Regions from separate parts of the Asanoa sp. NPDC049573 genome, predicted to be linked through region 1. Evidence: riboswitches for the same ligand, from Rfam matches in the RefSeq annotation. Region 1 holds a riboswitch; the other holds the start of a gene.
The links. Region 1 has a riboswitch for thiamine pyrophosphate ahead of AB0J74_RS11685 (cytosine permease). Riboswitches for the same ligand answer to the same signal wherever they lie in the genome.
Positions count from the first base shown of each region.

Region 2: it holds a riboswitch for thiamine pyrophosphate, as region 1 does, so the genes downstream of both, AB0J74_RS13985 (ECF transporter S component) here and AB0J74_RS11685 (cytosine permease) in region 1, are expected to answer to the same signal.

Region 1 is NZ_JBFAPI010000004.1:342,107-351,503, forward strand. It holds gene AB0J74_RS11655 (MFS transporter) at 114-1,556, opposite strand; partial or broken gene AB0J74_RS11660 (glycoside hydrolase family 5 protein) at 1,723-2,694, shown strand; gene AB0J74_RS11665 (glycoside hydrolase family 15 protein) at 2,706-4,511, shown strand; gene AB0J74_RS11670 (MSMEG_6728 family protein) at 4,514-4,999, shown strand; gene AB0J74_RS11675 (hypothetical protein) at 4,948-5,412, opposite strand; gene AB0J74_RS11680 (hypothetical protein) at 5,325-6,197, opposite strand; TPP riboswitch at 6,301-6,412, shown strand; gene AB0J74_RS11685 (cytosine permease) at 6,404-7,720, shown strand; gene thiE (thiamine phosphate synthase) at 7,717-8,361, shown strand; gene thiO (glycine oxidase ThiO) at 8,358-9,397, shown strand, end outside.
Region 2 is NZ_JBFAPI010000005.1:217,072-226,468, forward strand. It holds gene AB0J74_RS13960 (isoprenyl transferase) at 1-662, shown strand, start outside; gene AB0J74_RS13965 (hypothetical protein) at 842-1,015, shown strand; gene AB0J74_RS13970 (N-acetyltransferase) at 1,037-1,657, opposite strand; gene AB0J74_RS13975 (energy-coupling factor transporter transmembrane component T) at 1,695-2,495, opposite strand; gene AB0J74_RS13980 (ABC transporter ATP-binding protein) at 2,492-3,895, opposite strand; gene AB0J74_RS13985 (ECF transporter S component) at 3,900-4,481, opposite strand; TPP riboswitch at 4,551-4,655, opposite strand; gene AB0J74_RS13990 (alpha/beta hydrolase) at 4,705-5,529, shown strand; gene AB0J74_RS13995 (AAC(3) family N-acetyltransferase) at 5,526-6,341, shown strand; gene AB0J74_RS14000 (hypothetical protein) at 6,338-6,706, opposite strand; gene AB0J74_RS14005 (hypothetical protein) at 6,840-6,980, shown strand; gene AB0J74_RS14010 (DUF6328 family protein) at 7,074-7,613, shown strand; gene AB0J74_RS14015 (acyl-CoA dehydrogenase family protein) at 7,720-9,397, shown strand, end outside.

The DNA of each region.
Region 1 (9,397 bases):
GTACCGGTGATCGCCGACAGGCGAACCTTAAGTCGAACGTAACCAGGCTTTACAGATCATTCCGGCGGCTATCGCGACGCGCGCCGCGGATAACCGAAATTCCGGCCGGAGTTTTACGCCGTTTCGGCGACCGCGGGGACCTCCTGCGCGGCCGGGGCGGCCTGACGGGGCAGCAGGAACGCGGCGATCGCGATGACGACCGCCACGATCAGCACGCCGATGAACACGTGATGCACGGCCGGGACCAACCGCGCGGGGTCGGCGTCGCTGCCCTGGAGGGTGGCGTTGGCGACCGCGCCGAAGATCGCGGTGCCCAGCGCGCTGCCCATCGAGCGCAGGAACATGTTGTTGCCGGTGACCACCCCCCGCTCCTTCCAGCCGACGCTCGACTGGGAGGCGATCAGCGTCGGGCTGACCGTGAGGCCCATCCCGAAACCGATCACCAGGCACGTCGCGCCGACCTGCCAGACGCTGGTGCCACCGTCGAACAGGAGCAGCAGCGCGCAGCCGAGCAGGATGATCGACGAACCGGTCATCGCGCAGGCCCGGAACCCGAACCGCAGGTAGAACCGGCCCGACTGGGAGGCGGCGATCGGCCAGCCCAGCGTCAGCGCGGCCAGGGCGAGCCCGGCGACCAGCGGGCCGACACCGATCACCACCTGGGCGTACGTCGGCACGTAGGAGCTGAGGCCGAGCAGCACCGCGCCCGCGCCGGCGGATACCGTCCCGCTGGCCAGCAGCAGCCGGCGGCGGAACACCCACAGCGGCAGCACCGGCTCACTGGTGCGGCGCTCGACCAGCAGGAACGCGCCGAGCAGCAGCGCGCCGCCGCCCAGGATCGCGACGCTGGTCGGCGAGTCCCAGGCCCACGACTGGCCGCCTTCGAGCACGCCGAGGATGACCAGCGTGAGGCCGGCGGTCAGCAGCACCGCGCCCGGATAGTCGATCACCGGGCGGGCCGGCGTGCGGCGCTCGTGGTAGCTGCGCATGATCATCCAGCCGGCGAGCAGGCAGAGCGGCAGGTTGACGAAGAAGATCCAGCGCCACGAGACGTACTCGCTGAACACCCCGCCCAGCGTCGGGCCGACGACCGAGGAGATGCCCCAGACGCTGGCCACGTACCCCTGGACCTTGGCCCTTTCCTGCAGTGTGTAGATGTCGCCGACGATGGTGATGGTGGCCGGTGCGATGGCGCCGGCGCCGAGCCCCTGCACCACGCGGAAGACGATCAGCAGGGTCATGCTGGTCGCGAACCCGCATAGCAGCGAGCCGACCAGGAACACCCCGATGCCCCACAGGATGACCGGCTTGCGGCCGAACAGGTCGGCCAGCTTGCCGTAGACCGGCACGGTGACCGCCTGGGCCAGCAGGTAGATCGAGAACAACCAGGGGAACTGGGCGAATCCGCCGATGTCGTCGACCACGGACGGTACGGCGGTCGCGATGATGGTGGAATCGATGGCGACCAGGGCGGTGGACAGCATCACCGCGGCGAGGACCGGTCCGCGTTCGGAGCGGAACCCGACGCCACTGTGTACGGCGGAGGCAGCAGGCACGTTTTCCCACAATCCACCCGGATGAGTGACAGCACCAGGGTGTGAACGATCACTCCGGCCGACACGTGATCACCTTCATGTCATGAACTCCCTGCTACTGGCCGTTGTCACGGCGTTGACTGTCGGTATCGGACCCGCGACCGTCCCCTCCGCGGCGGAGCCGGCCGCACCCGAGGCGGCCACCCCGGTCAGCACCAACGGCGCGCTGCACGTGTGCGGCATCCGCCTGTGCAACCGCTACGGCCAGCAGGTGCAACTGCGCGGCATGTCGACACACGGGATCCAGTGGTACGCCAACTGCGTCAACGCCAAGTCACTGGACGTGCTGGCCAAGGACTGGCAGGCCGATGTGCTGCGGGTCTCGATGTACGTCCAGGAGGACGGCTACGCCAGCGACCCGCGGAAGTTCACCGAACTCGTCGACGACTACGTCGACCTGGCCACCGAGCGCGGCCTGTACGTCATCGTCGACTGGCACATCCTCGAACCGGGCGACCCGAAGGCCAACCTGACCCGGGCCCGTACGTTCTTCAACGAGATCGCCATGCGGCACCGGACGGCCGACAACATCCTCTACGAGATCGCCAACGAGCCCAGCGGCGTCTCGTGGCGCCGGATCCGCACGTATGCCGAGGACGTGATCCCGGTGATCCGGGCGCAGGACCCGGACGCGGTGGTGCTGGTCGGCACCCGGGCCTGGTCGTCGCTGGGCGTGTCGGAAGACGCGGACGAGCGCGAGGTGGTGCGCGACCCGGTGCGGGCGACCAACGTGATGTACACGTTCCACTTCTACGCGGCCTCGCACGGCCACCAGTATCTGGACACCCTGTCCCGCGCGGCCGACAAGCTGCCGATGTTCGTCACCGAGTTCGGCACGCAGAAATACACCGGCGACGGTGGCAACGACTTCGCCCGCGCCCAGCAGTACCTCGACCTCATGGCCACCAAGCGGATCAGTTGGACCAACTGGAACTGGAGCGACGACAAGCGCTCGGGCGCGGTGTTCACGAAGGGCACCTGCAAGGCCGGGGCGTACGCCGACGCGGCGCGCCTCAAACCGGCCGGCGGGTGGGTGCGCGACCGGATTCGCAGCGGCCGGATCGCGGGTTCCGTACCGGGGGCGCTGGTGGGCGCGTAGCGTCGGAAAAGGTGGATGAGCAGCGATATCTCCCGATCGGCGAGCACGGCCTCATCGGTAACCTGCGAACCGTGGCCCTCGTCGGGACCGACGGCACCATCGACTGGTGCTGCATCCCGCGGTTCGACTCACCCAGCGTGTTCGCCTCTCTCCTCGATCGTGACAAGGGCGGCTGCTTCAGGCTGACCGCCGACGTCGCGGCCACCACGCGGCAGTTCTACTTTCCCGACACCAACGTGTTGATCACCCGTTTCCTCTCGGAGGACGGCGTCGCGGAGATCCAGGACTACATGCCGGTGCCGGCCGACAACGCCGAGACCGACCACCATCGGTTGATCCGCCGGGTCCGGTGCGTACGCGGCGAGCTGCCGTTCCGGGCACACATCGCACCCCGGTTCGACTACGGCCTGCAGCCGCACACGCTGCGCGAGGAGGGCGGCCGGGCCGTCTTCGAGTCGGCGTCGCTGAGCCTGACGCTGCAGTCGACCGCGCCGTTCGAGCTGGTCGACGGCGACGTGCTCAGCTCGTTCCGGCTCAAGCAGGGCGAGTCCGAGGTGTTCTGCCTGGAGCGGACCGACGGCGGCAGCCCGGTCGCCGCCGGCAGCGCCGAAGAGGCCGAGGAGGAGTTCACGGCCACCGTCGCCTACTGGCGGCGCTGGCTGTCGCAGTCGCGCTACCGCGGCCGCTGGCGCGAGGCGGTGCACCGCTCGGCGCTCACCCTCAAGCTGATGACCTACGCACCGTCCGGCGCGATCGTGGCGTCGCCGACCACCAGCCTGCCGGAACGCCTCGGCGGCGGCCGCAACTGGGACTACCGCTACGTCTGGGTGCGCGACGCCGCGTTCTGCACCTACTCGTTGCTGCGCCTCGGCTTCACCGAGGAGGCCGACGCGTTCATGGGCTTCCTCGCCCAGCGGGTGCGGGAGAGTGACGAGGACCCGGAGGGCCCGCTGCAGATCATGTATCGGATCGACGGCAGCGACACGCTCTCCGAGCGCCGCCTCGACCATTTCGAGGGGTACGAGGGTTCCGCGCCGGTGCGGGTCGGCAACGACGCGGTCAACCAGCTCCAGCTCGACATCTACGGCGCGCTGGTCGACTCGATCTACCTCTACAACAAGTGGGGCCAGCCGATCTCCAGCGGTGTCTGGGAGGGCGTGACCACGTTCGTCGAGTGGGTCTGCAAGAACTGGGACCAGCCCGACGAGGGCGTCTGGGAGACCCGCGGCGGGCGGCGCAACTTCCTCTACTCTCGGCTGATGTGCTGGGTCGCCATCGAGCGGGCGATCCGGGTCGCGCACCAGCGCGGCCTGCCGGCCGACCTGGTCCGCTGGGGCCAGGCCCGGGACGCGATCTACCACCAGATCATGGACCGGTTCTGGGACCCCGACCTGCGCGCGTTCGTGCAGCATCGCGACGGACACGTGCTCGACGCGTCGGTGCTGATGATGCCGCTGTCGAAGTTCATCGCGCCGTCGGACCCGCGCTGGCTGAGCACGCTCGATCTGCTCGGCGACACACTGGTCTCCGACTCGCTGGTCTACCGCTACGATCCGCATCTGAGCCCGGACGGCCTGGAGGGCGAAGAGGGCACGATGTCGATCTGCACCTTCTGGTACGTCGAGGCGCTGTCCCGCGCCGGCCGCGTCGACGAGGCGCGGCTCGCGTTCGAAAAGATGATCACTTACGCCAACCACCTCGGCCTGTACGCGGAGCAACTCGGCCCGACCGGCGAGCAGCTCGGCAACTTCCCGCAGGCGTTCACCCACCTGGCGCTGATCAGCGCGGCCTTCAACGTCGACCGCGCGCTCGGCTGACCGTGCAGACCTTCCTGCCGTTCCCGGACTTCGCCCGCTCGGCCGCGGTGCTCGACCCGCCCCGGCTGGGCAAGCAGCGGGTGGAGAACGTGCAGATCCTGCGCGGCCTCACCGTCGCGGGCCACGGCTACCGCCACCACCCGGCGGTCAAGATGTGGGCCGGCTACGAGGAGGCGCTGGTCCGCTACGGCCTGATCGTCGCCGGAGTGTGGACCGCGACCGGCCGCAACGACACCACCGCCGCGACGCTGTCCGCCGACCTGGCGGCCGCCTGCGGCATCACCGCGGTGCGCGACGTGGCCGATCTCCGCGAGGCCGGCGACCTGCCGCCGTGGCTGGGCGACGAGGCGTTCCACCGGTCGCACCAGTCGGCGCTGATCCGCAAGGACGCCGCGCTCTACGGCCCGATCTTCGGCGACGTGCCGCCGGACCTGCCCTACGTCTGGCCGCCGTCGGACCGGCCCAACGGCTGCGTGCCGGCGAGCTGAGCGTCGAGCCAGGCGAACATCCGCTCGTCGGTTAGCGCCCGGCCCAGCGGCTGGCAGTGCAGGTTGGCCCCTTCCTCCGCGGTGAACTCGACCCGGTGCGCGCGGTCGCCCAGCAGGTCGGCGAGCTGTCTGGACTGGCCCGGCCAGAACTGCTCGCCCTCCGGGTCGGTGACCAGGATGGGCGTGCTGATCCGGGCTGCGAGGTCGTCGGTGAGGCGGTACTCGCGTACCTCGTTGAACAGGTCGAACCAGTCCCCCGCGGACCGGTAGGGACGCGACCGGAAGGTGAGGGTGCGGCGCAGCTTCGGCACCACCGTCGCGAACTTCACGTCGCGGTCGAACGCCGCCCGGTCGCCCTTGTCGAGCAGGCCGCGCATGCTCTTGCCGAGCGGTCCGGTCCACGTGGTCGACACGTCCACCACGCCGGGGTCCGCCACCGCGGCCACCAGGCGGTGCTCGAAGGCCAGCGCCCGGGGCAGCCAGTAGCCGCCCTGGCTGATGCCGTAGCCGGTGAGCCGGTCCGGGCGACGTCGGCCCGGCCGACCAGGGCGTCGAGCACCGGGGTCAGCACGGCTTCCCAGTCGGGGCGGAACGAGGTCTTGCGCTCGAAGAGCATCGACTGCTGGCCGGGACCGTCGTAGACGAACGCGTTCCAGCCGCGGGCCACCGCGCCCGCGGCCGCAGCGCTCCACAGGCCGCTGATCGAGCCGTCGCTGCCGTTGGTGACCACCAGGGTCGGCCGGCGGGCGCCGGAGGCGTCGGGCCGCAGCAGGAAGCCCGGCAGGGAGCCGCCCTCGTAGGGGACCTCGAGGCGGACGTGCGCGCCGTCCGAGGCATCGACGAACCCCTCCCAGGCGGTGCGGTGGGCCCGGAAGGCCAGCAGCAGCGCCGGCTCGTCGTCCAGTTCGGACAGCGACTCGACCACGCAGGCCCAGTAGTTGGCCGCACGGAGGAAGGCCGACCCGGCGCCCCGCCGGTCGCCCTGCTCCCGCGAGCGCTCGGCCAGGCCGGCGACCCGGGTGGCGGTCGCCGACCAGGCCGACCGCCAACTGTCTGCGTCGGAGATCCGCTCGATGGTGGCCAGGACCTCGCCGGCGTCGCTCCCGCCGTGCACGGCCCGCCCGAGGATCCCGCGGGCCTGGTAGTCCAGGCCCTTGTCACGGAAGAAGCCCTTCGAGAACGCCGTGTTCGTCGCCATTGCCTCACGCTACGTAGCCCCGCGCGGTCACGGCGGGTGAACACGCCGGGGCGCCGTGATGTCGGCAACCATGGCGCGCCCGGCTGGTTTGTCGTAACCTGCCGGAAGTCACAACGGGAGCTCGGAGCACCGGGCTGAGAGGGCGGCTGACGCGCCGCCGACCGTCGGAACCTGTCCGGGTAATGCCGGCGTAGGGAGCCTCACCTATGTCTTCGTCAACCGCCGTCGACGTCGCCGCGCCGGCCGCAGCCGACGCGGGCCGGACCCTCGGCTTCCGCGACACCGCCGGGCTGTTCGGCAGCCTCGGCGTCAGCCTGCTCCTCCCGGTCGCGGCCACCTTCGCGGTGCTGCCGGGCCGCCCGCTCTGGGTCACCGTGCTGGCCATCGTGGTCGGCGCCGCGATCGGCTCGGCCCTGCTGGGCCTCGGCGCCGCCGCCGGTGCCCGCGAAGGCGCGCCGACCATGGTGCTGCTGCGCGGCCTGCTCGGCCGCCGGCTCTCCTACCTGCCCACCGTGCTCAACGTGGCGCAGTGCGTGGGCTGGGCGACCTTCGAGATCTTCATCATCGCGTCCGCCGCGGCGCAGGTGCTGCACACCCCCAAGTGGCCGTTCGTGCTGGTCGCCGGCGTCGCCGCCACGCTGATGGCACTGCGGCCCCTCGGCGCCGTCCGGCTGCTCGCGCGCTACGCGGTCTGGGCCTCGCTGATCGCCGGGGCCTACCTCTTCGTCGAGGTGCTGCGCGCCCACCCCCAGCCGCTGACCGGGCCGGGCGGCTCGTTCTGGACCGCGGTCGACGTGGTGATCGCCATGCCGGTCTCCTGGTTCCCGATGGTGGCCGACTACACCCGCTACACCCGCGGCGGCCGGGCCGCCTTCGCCGGCACGGCGCTGGGCTACGGCACCGCGACCGTGGCCTGCTTCGTGCTCGGCGTGCTGGCGCTGTCCGCGTACGGCGCCGGCGGGCTCGACGTGGTCGGCGCGCTGCTGGCCGTGCCGCTGGGCGCGGTCGCGCTGGCCGTGCTGGTCGTGGTCGAGGTCGACGAGGCGTTCGCCAACGTCTATTCGACTGCCGTCTCGGCCCGCAACATCGTCGAACGCATCGACCGTCGGGTGCTCGTGGTCGCCGTCGGCGCGGTGGCCACCCTGCTCGCGCTCGTCGTCGACATCGTCTCCTACGAGCCGTTCCTGTTCCTGATCGGCGCCGTCTTCGTGCCGCTGGTGGGCGTCTTCGCGATCGCCTACTTCGTTCTGCCCCGCGGCGGCTGGAATGTCTCCGCGACCGCACCCGCGCGGCCGTGGCTGCTGCTGCCCTGGGCCGCCGGGTTCATCGCCTACCAGCTCACCCTGCCGACCTCCTTCCCGGACGCCGGTCGACAGTGGACGCAGTGGTGGCTGGCGCGGCAACAGGACCTAGGCATCGACCCGGCCAACGGATTTTCGGCCTCGCTGGTCAGCCTCGCGGTCGCCGCGCTGCTGACCGCGCTGATGCTGCTGCCGGGCCACACGAAGCGTGGCGCGCGATGATCGGGCGGCTGCACGTGGTCACCGACGCGGCCGGCGGCCGGCCGGCGCTGGACGCCGTACGGGCCGCCCTGAACGCGGGCGCGCCCGTCGTCCAGGTCCGCACCAAGACCGGCAGCGACCGGGCCCGGCTGGCGTTCGCCCGCGAGGTGGTCGGGCTCTGCCGGGCGGCCGGCGCGCGCTGCGTCGTCAACGACCGGGTCGACCTGGCCCTGGCCGCCCGGGCCGACGGCACCCACGTCGGTGCCGACGACCTACCGGTCGAGGTGGTCCGCCGGATCGCCGGCCCGGCCCACCTGGTCGGCGGCACCGCCCGCGACCCGGACCGGGCGGCCGCGCTGGTCGCCGCGGGCGCCGACTACCTGGGTGTCGGCCCGGCCTTCGCGACCGCGACCAAAGACGGGCTGCCGGACCCGATCGGGCCCGAGGGTGTCGCGGCCGTCGCCGCCGCGGTGGCGGTGCCGGTGATCGCGATCGGCGGGGTGACCGCGGCCCGGGTGCCGGCGCTGCGCGCCGCGGGGGCGCACGGGGTCGCCGTCGTGTCGGCGGTATCCGGCGCGGCCGACCCGGTCGCGGCCACCAAGGCCCTGCTGGCGGCCCTGGACGGCGCGCCGCGGTCGCGGCTGACCGGCTTCGGCTCATGACCGTCGCGGTCGCCGGCGGCGGGCTGATCGGGCTCGCGGTCGCCTGGCGGGCGGCGCGCCGCGGGCTCGCCGTGACGGTCGTCGACGACGATCCCGGCAACGGCGCCTCGCGGGCCGCCGCCGGGATGCTCGCCCCGCTGACCGAGGCCGCCTACGGCGAAGAGGCGCTGCGCGCGCTCAGCCGGGAGTCGCTGGCCCGCTACCCGGCGTTCCTCGCCGACCTGGCCGCCGACGGGGGCGGCACGGTGGACCTGCGTACGGCCGGCACGCTCGAAGTGGGTTTCGACGCCGACGACATGGCCTCGCTCGACCGGTTGCACGCCTACTACCTCGATTCCGGCCTGCCGGTCGAGCGGCTCACCGCCGGCCAGGCCCGGCGCCGCGAGCCGGCGCTGAGCCCGCGGGTGCGCGGCGCCCTGCACGCACCGAGCGACCACTCGATCGAGCCCCGCGCGTTGCACGCGGCCCTGCTGAGGGCGGCGGGAGCCGCGGATGTCCACATCGTACGGTCGCGGATCGCCGCCCTGGCGGTGGAGAACGGGCGCGCGACCGGCCTGCGGCTGGCCGACGGTTCACGCGTCGAGGCCGACCAGGTGGTCCTCGCGCTGGGCGCCTGGAGCGGCACCCTGCCCGGCGCTCCCCCGCTGCCGGTCCGCCCGGTCAAGGGCCAGATCCTGCGGCTGCGCGGCGACGACGGGCTGCTCGCCGGCACCGTCCGGGCGCTGGTCCGCGGCCGGCACGTCTACCTGGTGCCCTACGCCGACGACCGACTGGTGGTCGGCGCGACCAGCGAGGAGCGCGGGTTCGACCCGACGGTCACCGCCGGCGCCGTGCACGACCTGCTCCGCGACGCCATCGAGGTGGTGCCCGGCGTCGCCGACCTGGAACTGGTCGAGACGCTGGCCCGCTGGCGACCGGGCACGCCCGACAACGCGCCGCTGCTCGGCCCGTCGGGGCTGCCCGGTCTGGTGCTGGCCACCGGCCACCACCGCAACGGCGTGCTGCTGACCCCGGCGACCGCGGACGCGATCGCCGA
Region 2 (9,397 bases), on a different contig from region 1:
CCCGCACGGCGGGCCACGAGCGGGGCGAACACTCGCTGTTCGACACCATCGAGGGCGCGATCGAGATCGGGCTGCCCTACCTGACGGCGTACGCGTTCTCGACCGAGAACTGGCGGCGTTCGCCGGAAGAGGTCCGCTTCCTGATGGGCTTCAACCGCGACGTCATCCGGCGCCGCCGCGACCAACTCGTCGACCTCGGCGTGCGGGTGGTCTGGTCGGGCCGGGCCGGTCGGCTGTGGAAGAGCGTGATCTCCGAACTGCAGACCGCCGAGGAGATGTCGAAGGACAACACCAAGCTGACCCTGCAGTTCTGCGTCAACTACGGCGGCCAGGCGGAGATCGCCGACGCGGCGGCCGCGATCGCCCGGGACGCGGCGGCGGGGAAGATCGACCCGGCCAAGGTCACCGAGAAGACCATCCAGCGCTATCTCTACCACCCGGAAGTGCCCGAGGTGGACATGTTCCTGCGCCCGTCGGGGGAGCAGCGCACGTCCAACTTCATGCTCTGGCAGTCGGCGTACGCGGAACTGGTCTTCCTCGACACCCTCTGGCCCGACTTCGACCGGCGCCACCTCTGGTATGCCTGCGAGCTGTTCGCCCAGCGCGACCGGCGCTTCGGTGGTGCGATCCCCAACCCGGTAGCGCCGCCGCCGCCGGAATGACCTAGCCACGCGTGCGGCGCCGAGGTATCGTCTTCGCATGCGTTACTGATGACCCCAGGGATTCTGTGTGCCGGTCCGCCGTTGACGGCGGTCTTCGAGCGCCCGGGGCGTCATTGTCGAAATAATCGTTACGCCACCGGGCATCCGTCTGTTCTCCCTCTGCTTTCGGAGGTCTTCGCATGCCTGCAGCCAACCAACCATCTGAGACTCCCGAGGCCGGCAACCGCGCGGCCCGGCGGGCGCGCGCCAAGGCGGCCGGCCAGCCGGACCGCGAGCTCGGCCGATCGTCCACAAAGGGCGGTCGCAGCAAGCCGGCGGCGCAGCCGAAGAACTACGCCTTCCGTCGCGCCTAGTCCACAGTGGAAGAGGCCCGCCTAGCGCGGGCCTCTTCCGCCTTCCAGCCGCGGCCACGGCCGGCGCAGGTCGAGCGCGTAGAGCACCTTGTCATAACGCAGATGCCCGACCGCGACGAAGTCGATCAGCCGGCCGTACTCGTTGAAACCCAGCGTGCGATAGAGCGCGAGGGCCCGCTCGTTGTCACCGCGGGCGTCGAGCGTCAACACCTCGATGCCGGCCTTGCGGGCACTGGCCACCAGCCCTTCGGTGATCGCCCGCCCGATGCCGCGCCCCTGGTAGCCGGCCGGCACCGCGACCCGCTCCAGGTCGGCGTGCGGCCGGTGGGTCTGCCGGGCATAACGCCGCCAGTAGCCGAGACCGGCGAGCACGCTGCCGTCGGCCAGCGGCATCGGGGCGCTGTCGATGCCGGCCGGCCCGACGACATCCTCGCCCGACGCGTAGGCGACCAGCAGCGCCGCCTCGGACACCGCGGCTCCCTCGACCACGGTGGTCAGCAACTCGCGCACCTCGGCCTGGCTGGGTGGCACCGCCCAGCCCAACGCCGCGCCGGTGGACACCATCTGGAAGATCCGCCAGACGTGCGGCACCAGCGCCTCGATCTCCGCCGGATCGGTCACTTCGGCCAGTCGTACGCTCATCGCCACCGCCTCGTTTCGCACGCGTTGGAGCGAGACACTAGCCCAGAACGGGCCGGAACGTATCGGTGGTGATGCTCACGGTGAGGATCGCAACGGTGAGCAGGGCCGCACCGGCCACGAAGAGCGTGTCGGCGCGGGTGAAGCGTTGCGCGCGGGCATGCGTACGCGGAAGGCCGCTGTCGAAGCCCCGCGCGTCCATCGCCAACGCCAGCCGGGTGCCCCGCCGGATCGCGCCGACCAGCAGCGCGAACACGGTCGACGCGAACAGCCGGGCGGCCAGAACCGGGTTGCCGCCGGCGTCGACGCCGCGCGCCCGGCGGGCCATCCGCAGCGCCTGCCACTCCTCACCGAGCAGCGGGATGAGCCGGAACGCGGCCAGCGTGCCGATCGCGAACCGCGCCGGCGCCCGGGCGTTCTGCACCAGCGCGTCGGCCAGGTCGGTCGGGTCGGTGGTGCTGAACACCATGATGCCGGGCAGGGCGAGCGCGACCAGTCGCAACGCCAGCCCGAGCGCGACGGTCAGCACGCCGGTGGTCACGTCGAGCGGGCCGACCGCGAACACCGACTCGCCGCCCCGACTGGCGCCGAACAGGATGGTGGTCAGCACGATGCCGAACACGGACACCAGCAGCGGCCAGCCGCGGCGCAGCAGGGTGCCGTAGCGCACGCCGAAGAACGGCAGCAGGATCAGCTCGGCCGCGATCGCCAGCGCCGGCGTCAACGGGTCGAGCGTGGTCAGCACGCCGACCGCGAACACGGTGGCCGCGATCAGCTTCGCGACCGGGTTGCGCCGGGCCAGCGGCGCCGAGGAGCGGACCATCACCGCGGTGAGCGTCATCGGGTCAGCTCCAGCCGCCGGTCGGCGAGCGCGTCGACGAACGCCGCGTCGTGGGTCACCGCGAGCACCCCGTGCCCCTCGTCGCGCAGGTCGGCCAGCAGCGCGACCAACTCGATCCAGGTGCGCCGGTCCTGCCCGAACGTCGGCTCGTCGAGCAGCAACAGCCGCGGCGCGGACGCCAACGCCGTCGCGACGCTCAGGCGTCGGGCCTCACCACCACTGAGGGTGTACGGGTTGGCCCGCGCCAGGTGTTCGAGCCGCAGCCGCTCCAGCAACTCGTCGACCACCGCGAGCGGGCGGCCCAGCTTGCGCGGGCCGACCGCCAACTCGTCGCGCACGGTCGAGGCGACGAACTGGTGCTCCGGGTCCTGGAACACCGAGCCGATCCGGGCGGTCAGGTCGGCGGCCCGCCAGCGGTGTGGCGGCCGGGCCGCGTCGGCGCCGGCCAGCAGCGACGACGCGACCACCCGCCCCGACGCCGGCTTCAGCAGGCCGCCGAGCAGCAGGGCCAGGGTCGACTTGCCCACCCCGTTGGGCCCGACCACGGCGAGCGCCTCGCCGGTGCGTACCGACAGGTCGGTCTGTGCCAGTCGCGGCGGCAGCGCCAGCCGGTCGGCGGTGACCAGCACCTCGCCGGGGGAGGCGGCCGCCCGCCGGGGTGGCGGCAGTGGCCGGCCGGGCACCCAGATCCCGTCGGCGGCCAGGGCGGCGCCGTGCGTGCCGAACACCTCGGCCGGCGAACCGGACGCGGTCACGCCGCCGCCGGGCGCCAGCACGACGACCCGGTCGACGAACGGGATGACCGGCTCCAGCCGGTGCTCGACCATGATCACCGTGGTGTCCCGGGACACCGCCGTGCGCAGCGACGCCCGCACCAGGTCGGCGCCGACCGGGTCCAGGTTGGCCGTCGGCTCGTCGAGGAGCAGCAGGTCGGGGCGCAGCGCGAGGACGCCGGCCAGGGCCAGCCGCTGTTGCTCGCCGCCGGACAGCGCCCGGGTGGGCCGGTCGAGCGGGTGCCCGAAGCCGACGGCGTCGAGCGCCTCGCCCACCCTCGGCCAGATCTCCGATGCCGGGACGGCCCGGTTCTCCAGCCCGAACGCGACGTCGTCACCGACCCGCGACATCACCAGTTGCGTGGCCGGGTCCTGGAAGACGATGCCGACCCGTTCGCGGGCCTTGCGGGTGTCGAGGCCGTCGATCTCGGCGGTGCCCTCCCGCTCGCCGGAGTCGTCGGCGAGCAGGCCGGCCAGCGCGGCCAGCAGGGTGCTCTTGCCGGCCCCGGAGGGACCGAGCAGCAGCACCCGCTCGCCACGCTCGATGCGCAGGTCCACCCCGCGCACCGCCCACGCCTTGCGGCCGGCGTGCCGCCAACCGAAGCCGTGCAGTTCGACGGCGCTCAACGGCTCAGACCGCCGCGCGTTCCCGGCCGGCCGGGAACCGGTCCAGGGCTCCGGTGTTGACCAGGGCCCGGGTCAACAGCCACCCGCCGACCCCGGCCACGACCGCCGAACTGGCCGTGGTGATCGCCAGGTAGGGGAGTTGGAAGCTGCCCCACGCCATGCCCGGGTAGTAGTAGACGACGTCGTAGACGGCCGCCACCAGGCCGGCGGCCGCGCCGGCGAGCATGGCCACCGGCAGCTTGTAGACGCGGTAGGCGAACAGCGCGAAGACGAGTTCCGCGCCGAGGCCCTCCAACGGGCCCTGCAGCACGATCATCCAGCCCCAGACGGTGCCCAGGGCGACCGAGACCAGCGCGGCGACCGTCTCGGTGAACAGCGCGGCGCCGGGCTTGCGGATGACCAGCGCGCCCAGCACGGCCGGCAGCAGCCAGATGCCGTAGAGCAGGGTGCGCGCGGGCAGCGGGATCGCGTCGGCCGGTCCGTTGTAGAGCAGGCCCCAGGCCCAGAAGACGACGCCGAACGCGACGCCCAGGACGGCGCCGACGACGATGTCGACGGTCCGCCATCGATTGACGGTGTTGGTCATGGTGTAGCCCTCCCAGTTCGGTGAACCAGGAGAAGACGCACGCCATGCCCGATGGAACGGACATGGCGCGGCTGGAGAAGACCGAACTCCCTGCGCTGGCATTACCCAGATCAGGTTCGAGGGTCTGCGGAAGATACCGCACTCTCAGCGCTGCGCGCTCCCCTGTCGGATGTGAAGTTGTTCCACCAGGCTAACACCGGGTTACGGCGGTACGCTCGCGCGCATGCGGATCGAGACGCGGGGGCTGAGGTTCGAGGTCACCGAGGGTGGTCCGCCGGGCGGCGCGCCGGTGATCCTGTTGCACGGGTTCCCGGTCAACCGGCACAGCTGGGACGACGTGACGCCCTACCTCAACGCCGCCGGGCTGCGGACGTTCGCGGTCGACCAGCGCGGCTACACGCCGGATGCGCGACCCAGCGGGGTCGACGCCTACCGGATGGCCGAGTGCGTCGCCGACGCGGCCGCGTTCGTCGACGAGTTGGCCGGCGGCCGCGCCGACCTGGTCGGCCACGACTTCGGGTCGCTGGTCGCCTGGCAGTTGGCCGCCGAACACCCGGAGCGGGTCCGCTCGCTGACCGCCGTCTCCGTGCCGCACCCGGCCGCGTTCGGCCAGGCCCTGCTGACCGATCCCGAGCAGCAGCGCCGCTCCTCCTACGTCGACCTGTTCCGGATGGCCGGCAAGGCCGAGCACGTGCTGTCCCGCGACGGCGGCGCCGGGTTGCGCAAGGTGCTCGACGGCGTCGGTGGCCGGCTCGAGGTCTACGCCGCCGCGCTGCTGGAGCCGGGCGCGCTGACCGCCACGCTCAACTGGTATCGCGCCCTGGTGATCGAAGACCTGGTCAAGGTCGGTCCGGTCGAGCGGCCGACGACGTTTGTCTGGGGCGACCGCGACACGGCGGTCGCGCCGGCCACCGCCTTCGCGGCCGGCGACCACGTGACCGGCGACTACCGCTTCCTGCCGCTGCCGGGCGTCGACCACTGGGTCACCGACGCGCAGCCGGAGGTTCTCGCCCAGGCCATCCTGAAACGCATCGCGGACGCATCGTGAGCAACAGCAACCACCCGGCCGCGGCCGGCGAGCGCACGCCGCACACCCGCGAGTCGCTCGCCGCCGACCTGTCCGCGCTCGGCGTGCGGCCCGGCTCGACGCTGCTGGTGCACGCCTCGCTCAAGCCGGTCGGTTTCGTGGCCGGTGGGCCGCACGCGGTCGTGCTCGCGCTGCGCGACGCGCTGGGCCCGGACGGCACGCTGGTGGTGCCCACCCATACGCCCGACAACTCCGACCCGGCGCAGTGGCAGAACCCGCCCGTACCGCAGAGTTGGTGGCCGGTGATCCAGGAGAACATGCCCGGCTTCGACCCGGCGGTGACGCCGAGCCGTTGGATGGGCGCGATCGCCGAGGTGGTCCGCACCTGGCCGGGCGCGCAGCGCAGTGACCACCCGCAGGTCTCGTTCGCCGCCCTGGGCCGGCTGGCGCAGGAGGTCGTCTACGGCCAGCCGCGGGCCGCGATGCTCGGCCCGGACTCGCCGCTCGGCAAGATCTATGGCCTCGACGGCGACGTGCTTCTGCTCGGGGTCGGCCACGACTCCAACACCTCGCTGCACCTGGCCGAATACCGCCGGCCGGCGCCACCGCCGGCCCGGCTGGGCGCGGCGGTGCAGAGCGCCGACGGCGGCCGCGAGTGGGTCTGGTGGGACGACATCGACCTCGACGAGGGCGATTTCGAGTTGCTCGGCGCCGACTTCGACGCGCTCGGCACGACCCGCACCGGCCGGGTCGGCGGCGCGCTGTCCCGGCTGATGTCGCAGCGCGCGGCGGTCGACTTCGCCGAACGCTGGATGACCGACAACCGCGCCTAGCCCCCGTCGCGTCGCGGCGCGAAGGGAGCGTGCACGGCCTGGTTGCCGAGATCGCGCGCCATGTTCCGGCGCAGGGGCGGAATCGCCGCGGTCAGCCGCAGGACGGTGCGGAACGCGGCCCGGCCCGGCGCGGTCGAGTGCGCGGCCTGCTCGGCATTGCGCAACGACTTCCGCACCGCGGCGAAGCCGTAGCGGAGCATCTCGCGCTCGTAGCGGGAGATCGCCGCGACGACCTCGGCCGACCCGGCCGCGCTCAGCTCGCGGCGCAGGGTCACGTCGGCGACCGCGGTGCTGCCGTCGGCGAACCGGGCCGAAACCCGGTCGCCGGACAGGTCGTACCCGATGAAGGTCCTGCCCAGGTGCACCACGTCGTCGAGCCCGTCGAGCAGGAACTGGCGAAGCAGGATCCGGCAGACGCCGTAGTGCCGGTCCGGCGGCGCCGCGGTGGGGTCGTTGATCTCGGCGCCGGTGAAGCCGAGCAGGTCGGTGCAGCGGTCGGTGAGGAAGCCGAAGCCGCCCTCGTCGGTCGCGACGGCGGCCGACCTGGATTCACCGTTCCTGATGCTGCTGCCGGACTCGCCGGAGTTCCGCGAGCGCTACGCCGAGCAGTTGCGCAAGGTCGTCGCCCGGCTGAGCTGATCGGATCTCGCGTTTCGCCGGTCGCGCATGCGGGAAATGACCGCGGACCGGTGTGCTGACCGTCCACGATGAGAGCTACGCGAAGGAGCCCGCATGGCCGACGAGCCGCAACCGGAGACGCCGAAGGAGCGGTGGGACCGCAACTTCGCCGATCTCCTTCAGGAGTTGCGGGTCGCGCAGACGGGCGTCCAGATCCTCTTCGCGTTCCTGCTCACGCTGCCCTTCAGCAACGGCTTCCCGCGGACGACCGAGTTCCAGCGCGACGTCTACATGGTCTCGCTGCTGTCCGCGGCGGCCGCCACCGCGATGATCATCGCGCCGGTCGCGTTCCACCGGGCGCTGTTCCGCCAGGGCCGCAAGCCGGAACTCGTCCGGTTCGGTCATCGGATGGCCACCGGCGGGCTGGCCTTCCTGCTGATCTCGATGGTCAGTGCGGTGCTGCTGATCACCGACTTCATCCTGTCGCGCACGGTCGCGATCATTGTCAGCGGCATCGCGGCCCTCTTCTTCATCACTTTCTGGGCGGCGCTGCCCTGGTCACGGCGAGACTGGGGGGAACCGGACGCGACCGAAGCCGAGATCACCCGGCGCCGGGAGCACCCGGAGGACTTCGAGAAGCCTACCGACCAGTAACAAAGCGAGGTACCGTCAGGAACAGCACAGCCCAGCCCGGACAAAGGGGGAAGCCGTGACGACGACGCAGAACAGGCCGCCCGAGGCAGGCGGCGACGGCGCCGGGATGCTTCCGGAGGAAGCCGGCATGGTTTCATACCAGGAGTCCCGCGAGGTCGCCGAGGCGTCCCGGGAAACCGACTGGACCAAGCCCAGCTTCGGCAAGGAACTCTTCCTCGGCCGGTTGCGGCTCGACCTGATCGACCCGTGGCCGCAGCCCGACCCGCTCCGCACCGCCAAGGGCGAGGAATTCCTCAAGAAGCTCAACGCGTACGTGCGCAACGAGGTCGACGGCGCCCAGATCGAGCGCGACAACCGGATTCCCGACGAGGTCTTCCACAACCTCGCCCGGCTCGGCGCGTTCGGCATGAAGATCGACGAGAAATACGGCGGCCTCGGCCTGACCAACCTCGACTACGCCCGCAGCCTGATGCTGGTCGGCTCGGTCAGCCCGGCGATCGGCGCGCTGCTCTCCGCGCACCAGTCGATCGGCGTGCCCCAGCCGCTCAAGCTGTTCGGCACCGCCGAGCAGAAGCGCCGCTACCTGCCCCGGCTCGCCGGCGGCGAGGTGTCCGCGTTCCTGCTCACCGAGCCCGACGTCGGCTCCGACCCGGCCCGCCTCGGCACGATCGCCGAGCCGGTCGAGGGCGGCTACCGCCTCAACGGTGTCAAGCTCTGGGCCACCAACGGCACGGTCGCGACCCTGCTCGTGGTGATGGCCCGGGTGCCCAAGTCGGAGGGGCGGCGCGGCGGCATCACGGCCTTCGTCGTCGAGGGCGACTCGCCCGGCATCACGATCGAGCGGCGCAACGACTTCCTGGGCCTCAAGGGGCTGGAGAACAGCCTCACCCGCTTCCACGACGTGTTCGTACCCGCGGATCAGATCATCGGCGGTGAGGGTCGCGGCCTGAAGATCGCGCTGACCACCCTCAACACCGGCCGGTTGTCGCTGCCCGCGATGTGCGTCGGCGCCGGCAAGTGGTCGCTCAACGTGGCCCGCGAGTGGTCCGCCGACCGGGTGCAGTGGGGCCGTCCCGTCGGCGACCACGAGGCGATCGCCACGAAGCTGGCCTTCATGGCGGCGACCACCTACGGCATGGAGACGATGCTCAACCTGTGCTGCATGCTGGCCGACGACGACCGCAACGACATCCGCATCGAGGCGGCGCTGGTCAAGCTCTATGCCAGCGAGATGGCGTGGAAGATCGCCGACGAGTTGGTGCAGATCCGCGGCGGCCGCGGCTACGAGACGGCCGACTCGCTGGCGGCCCGCGGCGAACGCCCGGCCGCGACCGAGCAGATCCTGCGCGACCTGCGGATCAACCGGATCTTCGAAGGCTCGACGGAGATCATGCACCTGCTGATCGCGCGCGAGGCCGTCGACGCGCACCTCTCGGTGGCCGGTGACATCATCGACCCGAAGGCCGACCTGGGCCGCAAGGCCAAGGCCGGTGCCCGGGCGACCGCCTTCTACGCCAAGTGGCTGCCCGGCCTCGCGGTCGGCAAGGGCCAGAACCCGAACGCCTTCAACGAGTACGGTCCGCTGGCGCACCACCTGCGCTACGTCGAGCGGGCGGCCCGCAAGCTGGCCCGGTCGACGTTCTACGGCATGTCGCGCTGGCAGGCGCGGATGGAGGACCGCGAGGTCTTCCTGGGCCGGATCGTCGACATTGGCGCGGAACTGTTCGCGATGGCGTCGGTCTGCGTGCGGGCCACCGCCGAGAGCGCCGACCGTCCCGAGGGCA